DNA from 2 places in the Actinoplanes sp. NPDC048988 genome. Region 1 is predicted to be linked to the other one. Evidence: predicted binding sites of a transcription regulator. Region 1 holds the regulator's gene; the other holds the start of a gene.
The links. Region 1 encodes HrcA, which represses chaperone genes, less so after heat shock. Its sites were predicted from a motif close to GGTTNGCACNCTCNNNNNGAGNGTGCNAACC; they were not measured.
Positions count from the first base shown of each region.

Region 2: a site for HrcA is predicted at 3,233-3,263, ahead of groES (co-chaperone GroES). Genes of this name have one in related genera too.

Region 1 covers NZ_JBICTW010000019.1:60,133-67,926, reverse strand. Annotated here, with positions in the region: gene ACGFJ7_RS39210 (amidohydrolase family protein) at 27-1,463, shown strand; gene ACGFJ7_RS39205 (IclR family transcriptional regulator C-terminal domain-containing protein) at 1,467-2,327, shown strand; gene ACGFJ7_RS39200 (hypothetical protein) at 2,692-3,000, shown strand; gene dnaJ (molecular chaperone DnaJ) at 3,259-4,401, opposite strand; gene hrcA (heat-inducible transcriptional repressor HrcA) at 4,419-5,441, opposite strand; gene ACGFJ7_RS39185 (DUF4870 domain-containing protein) at 5,595-6,149, shown strand; gene hemW (radical SAM family heme chaperone HemW) at 6,183-7,385, opposite strand; gene ACGFJ7_RS39175 (enoyl-CoA hydratase-related protein) at 7,422-7,794, shown strand, end outside.
Region 2 covers NZ_JBICTW010000002.1:658,458-666,251, reverse strand. Annotated here, with positions in the region: gene ACGFJ7_RS10145 (ABC transporter ATP-binding protein) at 1-1,059, shown strand, start outside; gene groL (chaperonin GroEL) at 1,070-2,719, opposite strand; gene groES (co-chaperone GroES) at 2,792-3,106, opposite strand; gene ACGFJ7_RS10130 (methyltransferase domain-containing protein) at 3,334-4,503, shown strand; gene ybaK (Cys-tRNA(Pro) deacylase) at 4,577-5,062, shown strand; gene ACGFJ7_RS10120 (substrate-binding domain-containing protein) at 5,431-6,531, shown strand; gene ACGFJ7_RS10115 (ATP-binding cassette domain-containing protein) at 6,693-7,508, shown strand; gene ACGFJ7_RS10110 (ABC transporter permease) at 7,505-7,794, shown strand, end outside.

The sequences.
Region 1 (7,794 bases):
CGGACGAGCGTCCGAGAGGAGCTGCGATGAGCACGAACAGCCGGCCGACCATCCTGCGTAACGGCCTGGTCCTGACCATGGACGACTCACACACCGTTCTTTCCGGGGCCGACGTGCTCGTGGTCGACGGCCGGATAGCCGAGGTCGGCACCGGCCTCACCGCGCCCGAGGGCGCCCTCGAGATCGACGCCACCGGCGGCGTGATCATGCCGGGCATGATCGACACCCATCGGCACATGTGGCAGACCGCCATGCGCGGCTACGGGGCCGACTGGACCCTCACGCAGTACTTCGTCTGGTACTACCTGGAATCGGGCAAGCTGTTCCGCCCCGAGGACATCCACGCCGGCAACCTGCTGGCCGCGATCGAGGCGATCGACGCCGGCGTCACCACCACCGTGGACTGGTCACACGGCCTGCAGACCGCCGATCACGCCGACGCCGCGGTCGACGCGCTCGAGGCCGTGCCCGGCCGGTTCGTCCTGGCCTACGGCAACATCCAGCAGGGACCGTGGGAGTGGGCGACCTCCGGCGCCTTCCGCGACTTCTACCGCCGGCGGGTCGACGGCGGCAAGCTCGCCGGGTTCCAGATGGCCTTCGACGTCACCGGCGACCCGGCCTTCCCGGAGAAGGCGGCCTTCGAGGTCGCCCGCGAGCTCGGCGTCGCCGTCACCACGCACGCCGGAGTCTGGGGCGCCACCAACGACGACGGCATCCGGCTCATGCACGAGAACGGATTCATGGGTCCCAGCAACGTGTACGTGCATGCCGCCACCCTCACCCACGACTCGTACAACCGGATCGCCGCCACCGGCGGCTCCGTCTCGGTCTCCACCGAGAGCGAGCAGAGCGCCGGCCAGGGCTACCCGCCCACCTTCCAGCTGCGCCACCACGACATCCCGGTCTCGCTGTCGATGGACACCAGCGTCTGGTGGAGCGGTGACCTGTTCTCCGCGATGCGCACCACGCTCGGGGCCGACCGCTCGCGTGAGCACCTGGAGGCGCACTCCAAGCAGGAGACCGTGACACACGCCCACCTGCGGGCCGAGCATGTCGTCGAGTGGGCGACCCGGGGCGGCGCCCGCGCGCTCGGCCTGGACTCCCAGCTCGGCGCGCTCACGCCGGGACGGCAGGCCGACATCGTACTGATCAAGAACGACGCGTCGCCCGTGATGTTCCCGGTCCTGCACCCGTACGGGCACGTCGCCTTCCAGGCGCAGCGCGGCGACGTGCACACCGTGCTGGTCGGCGGCCGGGTCGTGAAGCAGGACGGCCGGCTCGTCGACGTCGACCTGGCCGCCGCCCGGGCCAAGGTCGAGGCGACCGTCGACTACCTGCGCGAGACGATGGGTGAACAGGCCTGGCGGCGCGGGATGAACCCCGACGTGCCCGAGACGGCGATCCGTGAGAACCCGTACCAGTACACCGAGTGGGACGCCGGATCGGCGCAGTGGAAGCATTAGGAGATGACCGACACCGGAAGGGGCACGGGGCCTGACTTCATCGAGGCCCTCGCGCGCGGCCTTGATGTCCTGCGTTCCTTCCGTCCGGGCCAGCCGTCGATGACGCTGAGCGACATCGCGGCCGAAACCGGCCTGGCCCGGCCTACGGTGCGTCGCATTCTGCTCACGTTGGAGGCGCTCGGCTACGCGCGCAGTGAGGGCCGCGGCTTCGCGCTGACCCCGCGGGTGCTCGAGCTGGGCATGGCGTACGTCAACTCGCTGAACCTGTGGGAGGTGGCCCGGCCGCACATGGAGGAGCTGGTCGGCATCACCGGCGAGTCGACCTCGATGGCGCAGCTTGACGGCTGCGACATCGTCTACGTGGCCCGGGTGGCGGTACCCAAGATCGTGACGTTGGCGGTCTCGATCGGCACCCGGTTCCCGGCCCCCGCGACGTCGATGGGCAAGGTGCTGCTCGCCGCGAAGGAGCCCCGGGTGGTGCCCGAGATCCTGGCCGAGCACTCCCGGTCGGGCATCGTCGCGCGGTACCGGCCCACGCTCGACGTCTTCATGACGGCGCTCCTGGAGGTGCGGGCTCGCGGCTGGGCGCTCGCCGACCAGGACCTGGCGCCCGGGATCAGGTCCGTCGCCACGGGCGTGCGCGACGGCAACGGCCAGGTCATCGCGGCGATCAACGTGACCGTGCACGCGGCCGAGACGTCGGTCGAGACCCTGGTCCAGAAACACCTGCCCCACCTGCTGCGCACCGCCGCCGACATCAGCGCCGACTACGCCCGCCTGGCCGCCGTCCCCACCACGACGGTCGCCGCCGCCGCCATGACCGACGCCGCCTCGGCCACGATGGACGCCGCTTCCCACTACTGACGCCACCTCCACCGCGACGGCGCCGCCCCCACACCACGACCGGCGCCCGTCCCTACACGACGACCGGCGCCGCCCGCGCCACGACAGGCGCCCGTGGCCACGTCACCACCCGTCCCGCCCCTTCACGACGGGCGCCGTACCGACGTCCCCACCCGTCCCGCCCCGTCACGACGGGCGCCGTACCGACGTCCCCACCCGTCCCGCCCCGTCACGACGGATGCCGTCGCGCAATGACCGGGGACGTCCGCGCCGGGATCGAGGGCTGCGCCCGGGCGTTGGCGTTTGGGCCGGTCGCGCTTCCAGACTGTGCTAAGGGCCGCTTGGGGCGGGCCATCGGCGGGTATGAGTGAATTTCATGAAGGTGGTGTCTGAGCTCTTCGAACCCGAGCCGCCACGCTGGGGCCTCCGGGGTGATCCATGGGTGTGGCGGGCGATGGCCGAGCGGCTCGCCACGACCTATCTACCGCCGTCCCTCAGTGAGGTCGAGCGGCTGCTCTACGCCGAGTTCGACCGCCTGGTCAGCGTCAACCTGGCCTCCGAGACCACCGCGTGGGTGGTCCGTGAGGAGTTCGCCCACGGTGGGCCGTCCAGCGGAGCCGTCCACCTGGACATCTGGCGAGCAGAGCTCATCCCCCTGCTCCTCGACCGAGCCAGCAGCCGAGTAGGCGGCTGACCGAAGGACCACGACCGAGCCAGCAGCCGAGTAGGCGGCTGACCGAAGGACCACGGCCGGGCCAGCAGCCGAGTAGGCGGCTGACCGAAGCGCCACGACCGGGCTAGGGGTTTGAGCGCGACCACTCACGCACGTCGCCCGGGTGGGGTGAGCGTTCCGGGCGCGCAGCGCCCTGCTCGCCCCGCCCGGGCCCTCGGCGGGAGCAGCGATCTGTACGCCCCACCCCGCTACGACATCCTGCCTTTGACCTGGAAAGGCTCAGTGGCCGTTGAAGGCGTCTCGCATGCGGCTGAAGAAGCCGCCCTGCTTGCTGAGCTCGGCCACGTCCTCGCCTCGGGTCTTGGCGAAGTCGCGCAGCATGCGTTCCTGGTCGGCGGTCAGCTTGGTCGGGGTCTTGACGTCGAGGTGAACGAACAGGTCGCCCCGGCCCTGGCCCCTCAGGTGGGGCACGCCCTTGCCGCGGATGCGCAGCGTGCTGGCCGGCTGGGTGCCGGATTTGACCTCGATGGCCTCTTCGCTGTCCAGCGTCTTGATCGTCAGGCGGGTGCCCAGCGCGGCCGCGGTCATCGGCAGCGTCACCCGGCAGTGCAGGTCGTCGCCCTTGCGGGAGTAGACGTCGTGCGGGCGCTCGTGGATCTCCACGTACAGGTCGCCGGGGGTGCCGCCGCCGGGGCCGACCTCGCCCTGCTGGGCCAGGCGGATGCGCATGCCGTCCTCGACGCCGGCCGGGATCTTCACCGTCAGCGAGCGGCGGGTGCGCACCCGGCCGTCGCCGGCGCAGGTCGGGCACGGGTGCGGGATGACCGTGCCGTGGCCCTGGCAGGTGGCGCAGGGGCGCGACGAGACCACCTGGCCGAGGAAGGTGCGCTGCACGCTCTGCACCTCGCCGCGGCCACCGCACGTCTCGCAGGTCGCCAGGTGGGTGCCCGGCGCCGTGCCCGCGCCCGAGCACTGGGTGCACAGCACCGCCGTGTCGACGGTGATCGGCGCCTCGACGCCGAAGGCCGTCTCGTTCAGGTCCAGCTCGAGCCGCAGGATCGCGTCCGCTCCGGGCCGGGTGCGGGGGCGTGGGCCGCGGCCGCCGCCGCCCGCCGCCGAGCCGAAGAAGGCATCCATGATGTCCTGGAAGCCGACGAACGGGCCGCCGGCCCCGCCGGGTCCGCCGGGACCCATGCCGCCGCCGGGCGCGAGCGGGTCGCCGCCCAGGTCGACGATCTGGCGTTTCTGGTCGTCGGACAGGACCTCGTACGCCGCGTTGATGTCCTTGAACTTCTCATGCGCTTCCGGGTCCGGGTTGACGTCCGGATGGTACTGCCGAGCCAGTTTGCGGTAGGCGCGCTTGATCTCGTCGTCGGTGGCTTCCCGGCTCACGCCGAGAATGCCGTAGTAGTCCTTGGCCACGGGCTCCGCAATCCTCGTCAATTTTGTGCTAGAAGGTCGCCCACGTAGCGTGCCACCGCGCGCACGGTCGCGATGGTGCCGGGGTAGTCCATCCGGGTGGGGCCGAGCACACCGAGCCCACCGACGATCGTCGCACCGGGGCCGTACCCCGTGCTGACCACGGACGCCGACCGCAGGTTGTCGATCTCGTTCTCGTCGCCGATCCGGACCCGCGTGGTGCTCGGTTCCAGGTCGCCGATCAACTTCAGCAGGATGACCTCTTCCTCGAGGGCTTCGAGGACCGGGCGGAGGGTGCCTTGGAAGTCCAGCACCCCACCTCTTGTCAGGTTAGCCGTACCCGCCAACGCGAGGCGTTCCTCACTGCGCTCGACCAAGGTCTCGAGGAGCACCGAGGCCAGGCACGCCATCGTGGCCCGGCTTTCCGGCGCGCAGTCGTCGACCAGGCCCTGCACCAGCGGTGGGGTGTCGGCGAGTTTCTTGCCGGCGAGCTTCTCGTTGACGCGGCGGCGCAGGTCGGTGACGTCCTCGGGCGGCACCGGGCCGGGCAGCTCGACCAGCCGCTGCTCGACGCGGCCGGTGTCGGCGATCATCACCAGCATGAGGCGCGTGGTGGAGATCGGCACCAGCTCGAGGTGACGCACCGAGGAGCGGGCCAGCGACGGGTACTGCACGACCGCGACCTGGCGGGTGAGCTGGGCGAGCAGGCGCACCGTGCGGTGCACGACGTCGTCCAGGTCGACGGCGCCGATCAGGAACCGCTCGATGGCTCGCCGCTCGGCCGGGCTCAGCGCCTTGACCTTGGAGAGGCGGTCGACGAACAGCCGGTAGCCGGCGTCGGTGGGCACCCGGCCGGCGCTGGTGTGCGGCTGCCGGATGTAGCCCTCCTCCTCCAGCACCGCCATGTCGTTGCGCACAGTGGCCGGGGAGACGCCCAGCTGGTGGCGCTCGACCAGTGCCTTGCTGCCGACGGGCTCCTGGGTCTCGACGTAGTCCTCGACGATCGCCCGAAGCACTTCGAGCTTGCGGTCATCGAGACTCATATGACCCCTCCCCCACTGCTTTGGCACTCCGGATGACAGAGTGCCAGTCTACGTCGCCGCGGACGGCAGCGCGATGATCGAGTGCGGATGAATAGACAGGGCATCAGCATGTCGCCCTCGACCGCATTGAAGTGCGGCCCTACCGTGTCAGCCATGACTGAACCGCCTCGTCCGCCTGGTGAACCGAACCCGAATGACCCCACCAGGCCGTTCAACCCTTATGCGGCTAACGACCCGACTTCCGGATCGACACCGCCGCCGTACACCCCGCCGCCGGGTTACGGCCCGCCGCCCGGATATCAGCCGCCCCCGCCGGGCTACCAGCCGCCTCCCCCGGGTTACCAGCAGGGATACGGCGGTGCTCCCACGCAGGACGACCGCACGTGGATCCTGGTCGCCCACTTCGGCGGGGCCGCGGGCGCGTTCCTCGGCGGTGGCCTCTCCGGCTGGATCGCGCCGCTGATCTCGCTGCTGGCCAAGGGCAACCTGTCGCCGTCGGTGCGCGCCGAGTCGGTGAAGGCGCTCAACTTCCAGATCACCTGGGCGATCGTCACCCTGATCGGCTGGGTGACGTCCTGCATCGTCATCGGCTTCATCATCATTCCGGTGGCCGCGCTGATCGCCATCATCTTCGGCATCATCGCCGGTGTGAAGGCGAGCAACAACGAGCCGTACGACTATCCGATGTCGTTGAAGCTCATCAAGTAGCCGAGCCGGGCACGGGGGCCCGGCGTTCCACAGTCAGACGACGTCGCGAATCACGGCGTCGGCCAGCAACCGGCCACGCAGGGTCAGTTCCAGACGCCCTTTCTCGTACGCCCGGGCGTCAAGCAAGCCGTTGGCCAGGGCCTGCTTGGCGCCGACCTGGTCGACCCGGTCGAGGGCGATGCCGTCGCGCAGCCGCACGCGCAGCATGACGTCCTCGACGTGCCGGTCCTCGTCGGTCAGCAGCTCGCGCGCGTGACCGGGCGAGACACCTTCGGCCAGCCTTTGCGCGTACGCCGTGGGGTGCTTGACGTTCCACCAGCGCACCCCGCCGACGTGGCTGTGCGCGCCCGGCCCGAGACCCCACCAGTCGGCGCCGGTCCAGTAGAGCAGGTTGTGCCGGCAGCGGGCCGCGTCCGAGGTGGCCCAGTTCGACACCTCGTACCACTCGAAGCCGGCCCCGCTCAGCTGCTGTTCGGCCGCCAGGTAGCGGTCGGCGGCGACGTCGTCCGAGGGGTACGGGATCTCGCCGCGCCGCATGCGGGCGGCCATCCGGGTCCCGTCCTCGACGATCAGGGAGTACGCGCTGACGTGGTCGACACCCGCGTCGACGACCGCCCGCAGCGACGCGTCGAAGTCCTCCGCCGTCTCGCCCGGCGTCCCGTAGATGAGGTCGAGGTTGACGTGCTCGAACCCGGCTTCGCGGGCCTCGCGGGCGGCCTGCGGCGCGCGGCCCGCCGTGTGCTTGCGGTCCAGGATCCGCAGCACCGCGGGCGCCGCCGACTGCATACCGAGCGAGATCCGGTTGAAGCCGTGCTTTCGCAGCGTCCTCAGATACGACAGATCAACAGATTCCGGATTCGCCTCAGTGGTCACCTCGGCGCCGGGCGCCAACCCCCACGTCTCATCGATCCCGGCGAGGATCCGCCCGAGATCGTCCGCGCTCAGGAGCGTCGGCGTTCCGCCGCCGAAGAACACCGTGTCCACTTTTTCGGGATTTACGGCTTTACTTGCCAGCCTCAACTCGCGCAGAACCGTTTCGGCATACGCCTCCCGGCTGCCCCCGCCGCCCAGCTCCGACGCGGTATAGGTGTTGAAATCGCAGTAACCGCATCGAGAAGCGCAGAACGGCACGTGGACATAGACCGCGAATCCGTTCTTGCCGGCCTCAGCCGTCGCGGTCGCGGGAAGCGACCCGTCGGAAGGAACAGGTAAACCATCGGGAAGTGCGCCGGCCATCCCTCAAGTGTGCACGCCGCCCGTTAGGGTGCCGCCATGGCTCTGGTCCGTACCGTCACCGACGCCGGGGTGACCACCATGACCCTGGACAGCCCGGCGAACCGCAACGCACTCTCCACCCCCCTGATGCGCGAGCTGCTGGACGCGCTGGCCGAGGCCGTGACCGACGCCTCGGCCCGGGTCGTGGTCCTCTCGCACACCGGCCCCGTGTTCTGCTCGGGCGCCGACCTCAAGGAGACCGCCGAGGCCCGCGAGACCGGCCGGGTCCCGGCCGAGCTCCTGGCCGACGTCCTGGCCGCGCTCTGGGAGTTTCCCAAGCCCGTGGTCGCGCGCGTCGGCGGTCCCGCCCGCGCCGGCGGGCTCGGCCTGATCGCCGCCGCCGACATCGCCGTCTGCACGACCGAGGCGA
Region 2 (7,794 bases), on a different contig from region 1:
TGGTTCCCGGTGGTCGAGGCGGCGTACGTGCTGCCGGTGGTGGCGACGCTGGTCCTGGGCGGCTGGCTCTACCTGCGCGGCTCGATCTCGCTGGGGCAGCTCACGGCCGCGGTCATCTACGCGCAGATGCTGATCGACCCGCTCGACCGGCTGCTGAGCTGGCTCGACGAGTTGCAGATCGGCGGCGCGTCCCTGGCCCGCCTGCTCGGAGTCGAGGACGAGGCGCGGGAGAGCGTCCAGCTGCGGGCGGCGAAGGAGCCGGTGGGGACGCGTATCGAGGTCTCCGGCGTGCGGTTCTCCTATGTGGCCGGTCGCGAAGTGCTGCACGGCATCGATCTCACGCTCGAACCGGGGGAGCGGCTGGCCATCGTCGGGCCTTCCGGCGCCGGCAAGTCGACGCTGGGCCGGTTGCTGGCCGGGGTGCACGCACCGACCGGCGGCACCATCACGGTGGGCGGGGTGCCGCTGGGTGAGCTGCCGCTCGACCGGCTGCGCACCGAGGTGGCGCTGGTCAGCCAGGAACACCACGTGTTCATCGGCACGGTCCGCGACAACGTGGCCATGGTGCGGCCGGGCGCGGCGGACGACGAGGTGCGCGGGGCGCTTCAGGCGGTGCGCGCGCTGGAATGGGCCGAGGCCCTGCCGGACGGGCTCGAGACCGTGGTCGGCTCGGGCGGGCAGGCGCTGACGGCCGCGCAGGCGCAGCAGCTCGCGCTGGCCCGGCTCGTGCTGGCCGATCCGCACACGCTCGTCCTCGACGAGGCGACGTCACTGCTCGACCCGCGGGCGGCCCGCGATCTGGAGCGGTCGCTGGCGGCGGTGCTCCACGGCCGTACGGTCGTGGCCATCGCCCACCGGCTCTTCTCGGCGCACGACGCCGACCGGGTCGCCGTGGTCGAGGACGGCCGCATCACCGAGCTCGGCTCCCACGACGAGCTCGTGGCCGCCGGCGGCCCCTACGCGGCCCTGTGGCGCTCCTGGCACGGCGAGCGCGTCCCCGACCTGCTGGACGACGAGACCGAAAAGGGGCGCGCCCCGCAGGACGCGCCCCTTCGGTGATGCTGTCCGGTCAGAAGCCCGGGCCGTGCTGGTGGCCGTGGCCACCGTGGCTGTGGCCGTGACCGCCGGCGGCGGCGGGCTCCGGCTCGGCCGGCTTGTCCACCACGAGGCTTTCCGTGGTCAGCAGCAGGCCGGCGATCGAGACGGCGTTGGAGACCGCGTTGCGGGTCACCTTCACCGGGTCGAGGATGCCGGCCGCGGCCAGGTCCACGTACTCGTCGGTGGCCGCGTTGAGGCCGTGGCCCCAGCCCAGCTCGGCGACCTTGCCCACCACGACGTAACCGTCGTGGCCGGCGTTCTGCGCGATCCAGCGCAGCGGCTCCACCAGCGCCTTGCGGACGATCGAAACGCCGATCGCCTCCTCGCCGGTCAGGCCGAGGCCACCGTCGAGCTCCTTCGCCACCTGGGCGAGGGCGGCGCCACCGCCGGGCACGGTGCCCTCCTCGACGGCCGCCTTCGTCGCTGCGATGGCGTCCTCGATGCGGTGCTTGCGCTCCTTCATCTCGACCTCGGTCACGGCGCCGACCTTGATCACCGCGATGCCGCCGGAGAGCTTGGCCAGCCGCTCCTGAAGCTTCTCGCGGTCCCAGTCGGAGTCCGACGCCTCGATCTCCTTGCGGATCTGCGAGACCCGGTCGGTGACGTCGGACTTCTTGCCGCCACCGTCGACGATGGTGGTGTTCTCCTTGTCGACGACGATGCGCCGGGCGGTGCCCAGCGACTCGAGGCCGACCTGGTCGAGCTTGTAGCCGAGCTCGGGGGCGATGAGCTCGCCACCGGTGGCGATCGCCAGGTCCTGCAGGATCGCCTTGCGGCGGTCACCGAAACCGGGCGCCTTCACCGCGGCGACCTTGATGGTCTTGCGCAGCGCGTTCACCACCAGGGTGGAGAGCGCCTGACCCTCGACGTCCTCGGCCACGATCAGCAGCGGCTTGCTGTTCTGGAGCACCTTCTCCAGCAGCGGGAGGAGCTCCTCGATGCTGGAGATCTTCTGGGTGGTGAGGAGGATGTACGCGTCCTCCAGCACCGCCTCCTGCGACTCGGCGTCGGTCACGAAGTTCGGCGAGATGAAGCCCTTGTCGAACTGCAGACCCTCGGTGACCTCGAGCTCGGTCGCCATGGCCGAGCCCTCCTCGACGGTGATGACACCGTCGCGGCCGACCCGGTCCATCGCCTCGGCGATCAGCTCGCCGATGGTGGCGTCCTGGGCCGAGATGGTGGCCACGTTCGCGATCGCCTTGTGGTCGGCGACCTCGACGGCCTTGCCGAGCAGCGCCTCCGAGACGACCTCGGCGGCCTTGTCCATGCCCCGCTTGAGCGAGATGGGGCTGGCACCCGCGGTGACGTTGCGCAGGCCCTCGCGCACCAGCGCCTGGGCGAGCACCGTCGCCGTGGTGGTCCCGTCGCCGGCGACGTCGTTGGTCTTCGTCGCCACCTCCTTGACCAGCTGGGCACCGAGGTTCTGGTACGGGTCGGTGAGCTCGATCTCCTTGGCGATGGTGACACCGTCGTTGGTGATCGTGGGAGCGCCGAACTTCTTGTCGAGGACGACGTTGCGGCCGCGCGGGCCGAGGGTGACCTTGACCGTGTCGGCGAGCGAGTTGACCCCGTGCTCGAGCAGGTGACGGGCGTCGTCCGAGAAGCTGAGAATCTTCGCCATGTTTAAGGTCCCTTCACGCACCACCGCCCTGACCCGTGATCACGGGCCAGGGCGGTCAGCACTGTCAGTAGGTCACTTCTCGATGACCGCGAGGACGTCGCGGGCGGAGAGCACCAGGTACTCCTCGCCGGCGTACTTGACCTCGGTGCCGCCGTACTTCGAGTAGAGGACCGTCTCGCCGACCTTGACGTCAACCGGGATGCGGTTGCCCTTGTCGTCGATGCGGCCGGGGCCCACAGCGAGGACGGTGCCCTCCTGCGGCTTCTCCTTGGCGGTGTCGGGGATCACGATGCCCGACGCCGTGGTCGTCTCAGCCTCGTTCGCCTGGACCACGATGCGGTCCTCGAGCGGCTTGATCGCAACCTTGGTCGCGGTAGTCACGGGCATACCCTCCTGGGTACAGGTTTCGCCGGCCACGGTGATGGCCGGTCTGATGCCTCATGCCACCGGGCGGGGCCGTCGTCGCGGGTGCCGGTCCGCCTGGTGCCTCACCGCGCGCCCGGATGGCCGCGCGGTTGGCACCCTCAGGATGAGAGTGCTAATCGGAGGTTAGGCCGGAACTAGCACTCCGTCAACCAGAGTGCCAATGAAGTCGCACGGGGGAGAATGCCTGCGTGACTGCGGAATCGACGGCCCTGCTGCGTACCCCCGAAGGGGTGAAGGCGCTGGACAGCGCGATGGAGGTCGCCGGAAGTGATCCGCTCGCGGCCGCTTCGGCACTGCGGTCCCGCGGCGTCCCGCCGGACCTGGCCTCGGCCGCGCTGACCCAGGTCGAGCTGCGCCGTCGCGCGGTGGGGAAGTTCGGCGCCGACGCGGCGTCGATGTTCTTCACCCGGGCCGGCCTGGAACAGGCGACGCGGGCCGTCGTCGCCGAGAGGCGGGCGAGGCGCCTCGCGGCGGCCGGGGTCCGGACCTTGGCCGATCTGGGCTGCGGGCTGGGCTCGGACGCGCTGGCGGCGGCGAGGTTCGGGATTTCGGTGTACGCCGTGGAAGCCGATCCGGAGACAGCGGCGATGGCCGCCGCCAACGCGGAGGCGCTGGGCCTGGACGTACGGGTGGAATGCGCCGACGCGACGTCGGTGCCGGTCGAGCGGTACGACGCGGTCTTCGCCGACCCGGCCCGCCGGAAGGCCGGCCGCGGCCGGGTGTTCGATCCCCGGTCGTACTCACCGCCCTGGGATTTCATCGCCTCTCTGCCCGAGCGCGTGCCGCGCACCGTCCTGAAGCTGGCGCCCGGCATCGACCACGACCTCTTGCCGCCCGGCGCCGAGGGCGAGTGGACCAGCGTCGACGGCGATCTGGTCGAGGCCGCCTTCTGGTGCGGCCCGCTGGCCGAGGTCCCGCGCCGAGCGGTGTTGCTGCGCGAGCGGGCGTCCGAACTGACGGGTACCGGAGCTGAGAAGGCTCCGGTGGGCCCGGTCGGTGCCTTCCTGTACGACCCGGACCCCGCTGTCGTCCGGTCGCACCTCGTGGCCGAGCTCGCCGACGGGCTCGGCGCCCGGCTGGGGGACCCGGAGATCGCGTATCTCTACACCGATGGCCCGGTGGAGACCCCCTTCGCCCGGCGGCTCGAGATCACCGATGTGCTGCCGTTCTCGCTCAAGCGGCTGCGGGCGCTGCTGCGCGAGCGCGGCGTCGGGCGGCTGGAGATCCGCAAGCGCGGCTCGGCCCTGGAGCCCGAGCAGCTGCGCCGAGACCTGCGGCTGGCCGGGCCGAACGGCGCGTCGCTGGTGCTGACCCGCGTCGCGGGGGCGCCGACTGCCCTCCTGTGCCGGGCGATCTGACCCCTACGGGCACGAAATCTCATGTGATCAACGAGTCACGCAGGGAGATTCGTCACGGTAGTACGGTTCCGGCATGGCGAAGAAGGCCGCTGCCGGAACCCCGGCCACCGCGTTGCTGACCTCTCGGAAGGTCGAGCACACGCTGCATCCGTACGACGTGTCCCCGGACGCGCCGAACTATGGCGCGCTCGTCGCGGAAGCGCTCGGTGTCGAGCCGCGGAAGGTCTTCAAAACTCTGGTCGCGGACGTCGACGGGGCGCTGGTCGTGGGGGTCGTGCCGGTCACCGGGGACCTCGACCTCAAGGCGCTGGCGCACGCCGCCGGCGGCAAGCGGGCCACCCTCGCCGACCGGGCCGCGGCCGAGCGCAGCAGCGGCTACGTGCGCGGCGGCATCAGCCCGCTCGGGCAGCGCAAGAAGCTGCCGACGGTGGTGGACGACTCGGCGCTCGCGCTTGATCTGATGTTCATCTCGGCGGGCCGGCGCGGGCTTCAGGTGAGCCTGGCGCCGGGGGATCTCATTCGCCTCAGCGACGCGGTAACCGCTCAGATCCGGACATAATGTCCGGCGAGCGCGCGCCGTTACGACAACGTTACGCGCCGGGTGGATCTTTCTCCTGAGAACGGTCCAGATCGGGCGCCGGGCTGACTTAGCGTCACGGAGTGAGCGTCGTTAGCGATCTTGCTCAGCTGGTCTCTTGGCCCTCACCAGGGCCGAAGTCCCTGTATCACCGCCGTGTTGCCGGATTGTTATCCCCGGTTACGAGATCGGCTGGCGTCACCGCTTGTGCTACCGGTCGCAACGGGAATACGTTGCCGGACACAACAAACTAGATCCTGATCACACGGCGTCTCGGGGAGCGACACTCCCGACAACGCAGAACATCGAATCCGATCGAAGGCCCGGATTTACCCGAAAGGACACAAGGAATGCGTAAGGGACTGTTCGCCCTTGCCGCGGTTGGCCTGCTGGCCACCGGCAGCGTCGCCGCCTGTGGCGACGACAAAGGCAGCGACTCCGGTAGCGGCAACTCGAGCTCGGCCGGCAAGGTCGGCGTGATCCTGCCCGACACCAAGAGCTCGCAGCGGTGGGGCACCGACGACCCGAAGTTCCTCAAGGCGGCGTTCGAGGCGGCCGGGGTACAGGTCGACATCCAGAACGCGCAGGGTGACAAGACCGCGTTCCAGACCATCGCCGACGGCATGATCTCCAGCGGCGTCAAGGTTCTGATGATCGTCAACCTCGACTCCGGCACCGGTAAGGCCGTCCTCGAGAAGGCCAAGAAGGCCGGCATCGCGACGATCGACTACGACCGTCTCACGCTGAGCGGCGGCGCGGACTACTACGTGTCGTTCGACAACGTGAAGGTCGGCGAGCTCCAGGGCCAGGGCCTGGTCGACTGCCTGACCGAGAAGAAGGCCGTCAAGCCGGTCGTCGCCGAGCTCAACGGCTCCCCGACCGACAACAACGCGACCCTCTTCGCGCAGGGCTACAACTCGGTCCTCGACCCGAAGTACGCGGACGGCACCTTCACCAAGGGCCCGAACCAGGACGTTCCGGACTGGGACAACGCGCAGGCCGGCACCATCTTCGAGCAGATGCTGACCTCGAACAAGAACATCAAGGGCGTTCTGGCGGCGAACGACGGTCTCGGTAACGCGGCCATCTCGGTGCTGAAGAAGAACAAGCTCAACGGTCAGGTCCCGGTCACCGGCCAGGACGCGACCGTTCAGGGTCTGCAGAACATCCTCGCCGGCGACCAGTGCATGACGGTCTACAAGGCGATCAAGAAGGAGGCCGACGCGGCCGCCGAGCTGGCGATCGCGCTCTCCAAGGGCCAGAAGCCGACCTCGGCCACCGGCACCACCAAGGACCCGGAGTCGGGCGCCTCGGTTCCGTCCGTGCTGCTGACCCCGCAGTCGATCACCAAGGCGAACGTCAAGGACGTCATCACCGACGGCTTCGTCACCAAGGACGCGGTCTGCACCGCCGACTTCGCGAAGGCCTGCACTGAAGCGGGTATCAGCTGACCCCAGCTGATATCGGGCTAGTCCCGAAATCCTGACGACGGCGCCGCTTGCTTCCGATAGAGGAAGCGGGCGGCGCCAGAGTCAGGTGCCCCCCACCCTGCCGCCCCGGGCGACCCCCGCCGTGGGCGGCAAAACCGGTCACTCAGCGAAGGAGAAACACCGTGGCCGCGACACCCCTCCTGGAGCTCAGCGGGATCAATAAAGGCTTTGGTCCCGTTCAGGTCCTGCACGACGTCGGCTTGAGCGTCTACCCCGGCGAGGTCACCGCTCTCGTCGGCGACAACGGCGCCGGCAAGTCGACGCTGGTCAAGTGCATCAGTGGCATCTACCAGATCGACTCCGGCACGGTGACCTTCGAAGGTAACCCGGTCTCGATCAGTGGCCCGAGCGACGCCTCGGGTCTCGGGATCGAAGTCGTCTACCAGGACCTCGCGCTCTGCGACAACCTGGACGTGGTCCAGAACATGTTCCTGGGCCGGGAGAAGAAGCGGGGCATCGTCCTCGACGAGCCCACCATGGAGCAGATGGCCGGCGACGCGCTCGCCAGTCTGTCGGTGCGCACCCTGAAGTCGCTGCGGCAGCTGGTCGCCAGCCTCTCCGGTGGGCAGCGGCAGACCGTGGCGATCGCCAAGGCCGTGCTCTGGAACTCCAAGGTCGTCATCCTGGACGAGCCGACCGCCGCCCTCGGCGTGGCGCAGACCGCCCAGGTGCTCGAGCTGGTGCGCCGCCTGGCCGACAACGGCCTCGGCGTCGTGCTGATCTCGCACAACATGAACGACGTGTTCGCGGTCTCGGACCGGATCGCGGCGCTCTACCTCGGCCGCATGGCGGCCCAGGTCAAGACGACCGATGTGACCCACTCGCAGGTCGTCGAGCTGATCACTGCCGGCCGCAGTGGCAACATCGGCCTGCCTCCCGAGAAGCCCGCGGACTTCAACGGCGACGCCGTCGACATCACGCCGGGAGGCGACAAGTGAGCACCACCACGACCACTACGGCCGGCGGCGTCAAGGTCGTCAAGCCGACCGTCAACAGCTACATCCGCGACTACTGGGGCCGGATCCGCGGCGGTGACCTGGGCACCCTGCCGGCCATCCTCGGCCTGGTCGTCCTGAGCCTGATCTTCGGTGTCTCGACCGACACCTTCTTCAGCGAGCTCAACTTCGCGAACCTGTTCAACCAGAGCGCCCAGGTCGTCTTCATCGCCATGGGCCTGGTCTTCGTCCTGCTGCTGGGCGAGATCGACCTGTCCGCCGGTTTCAC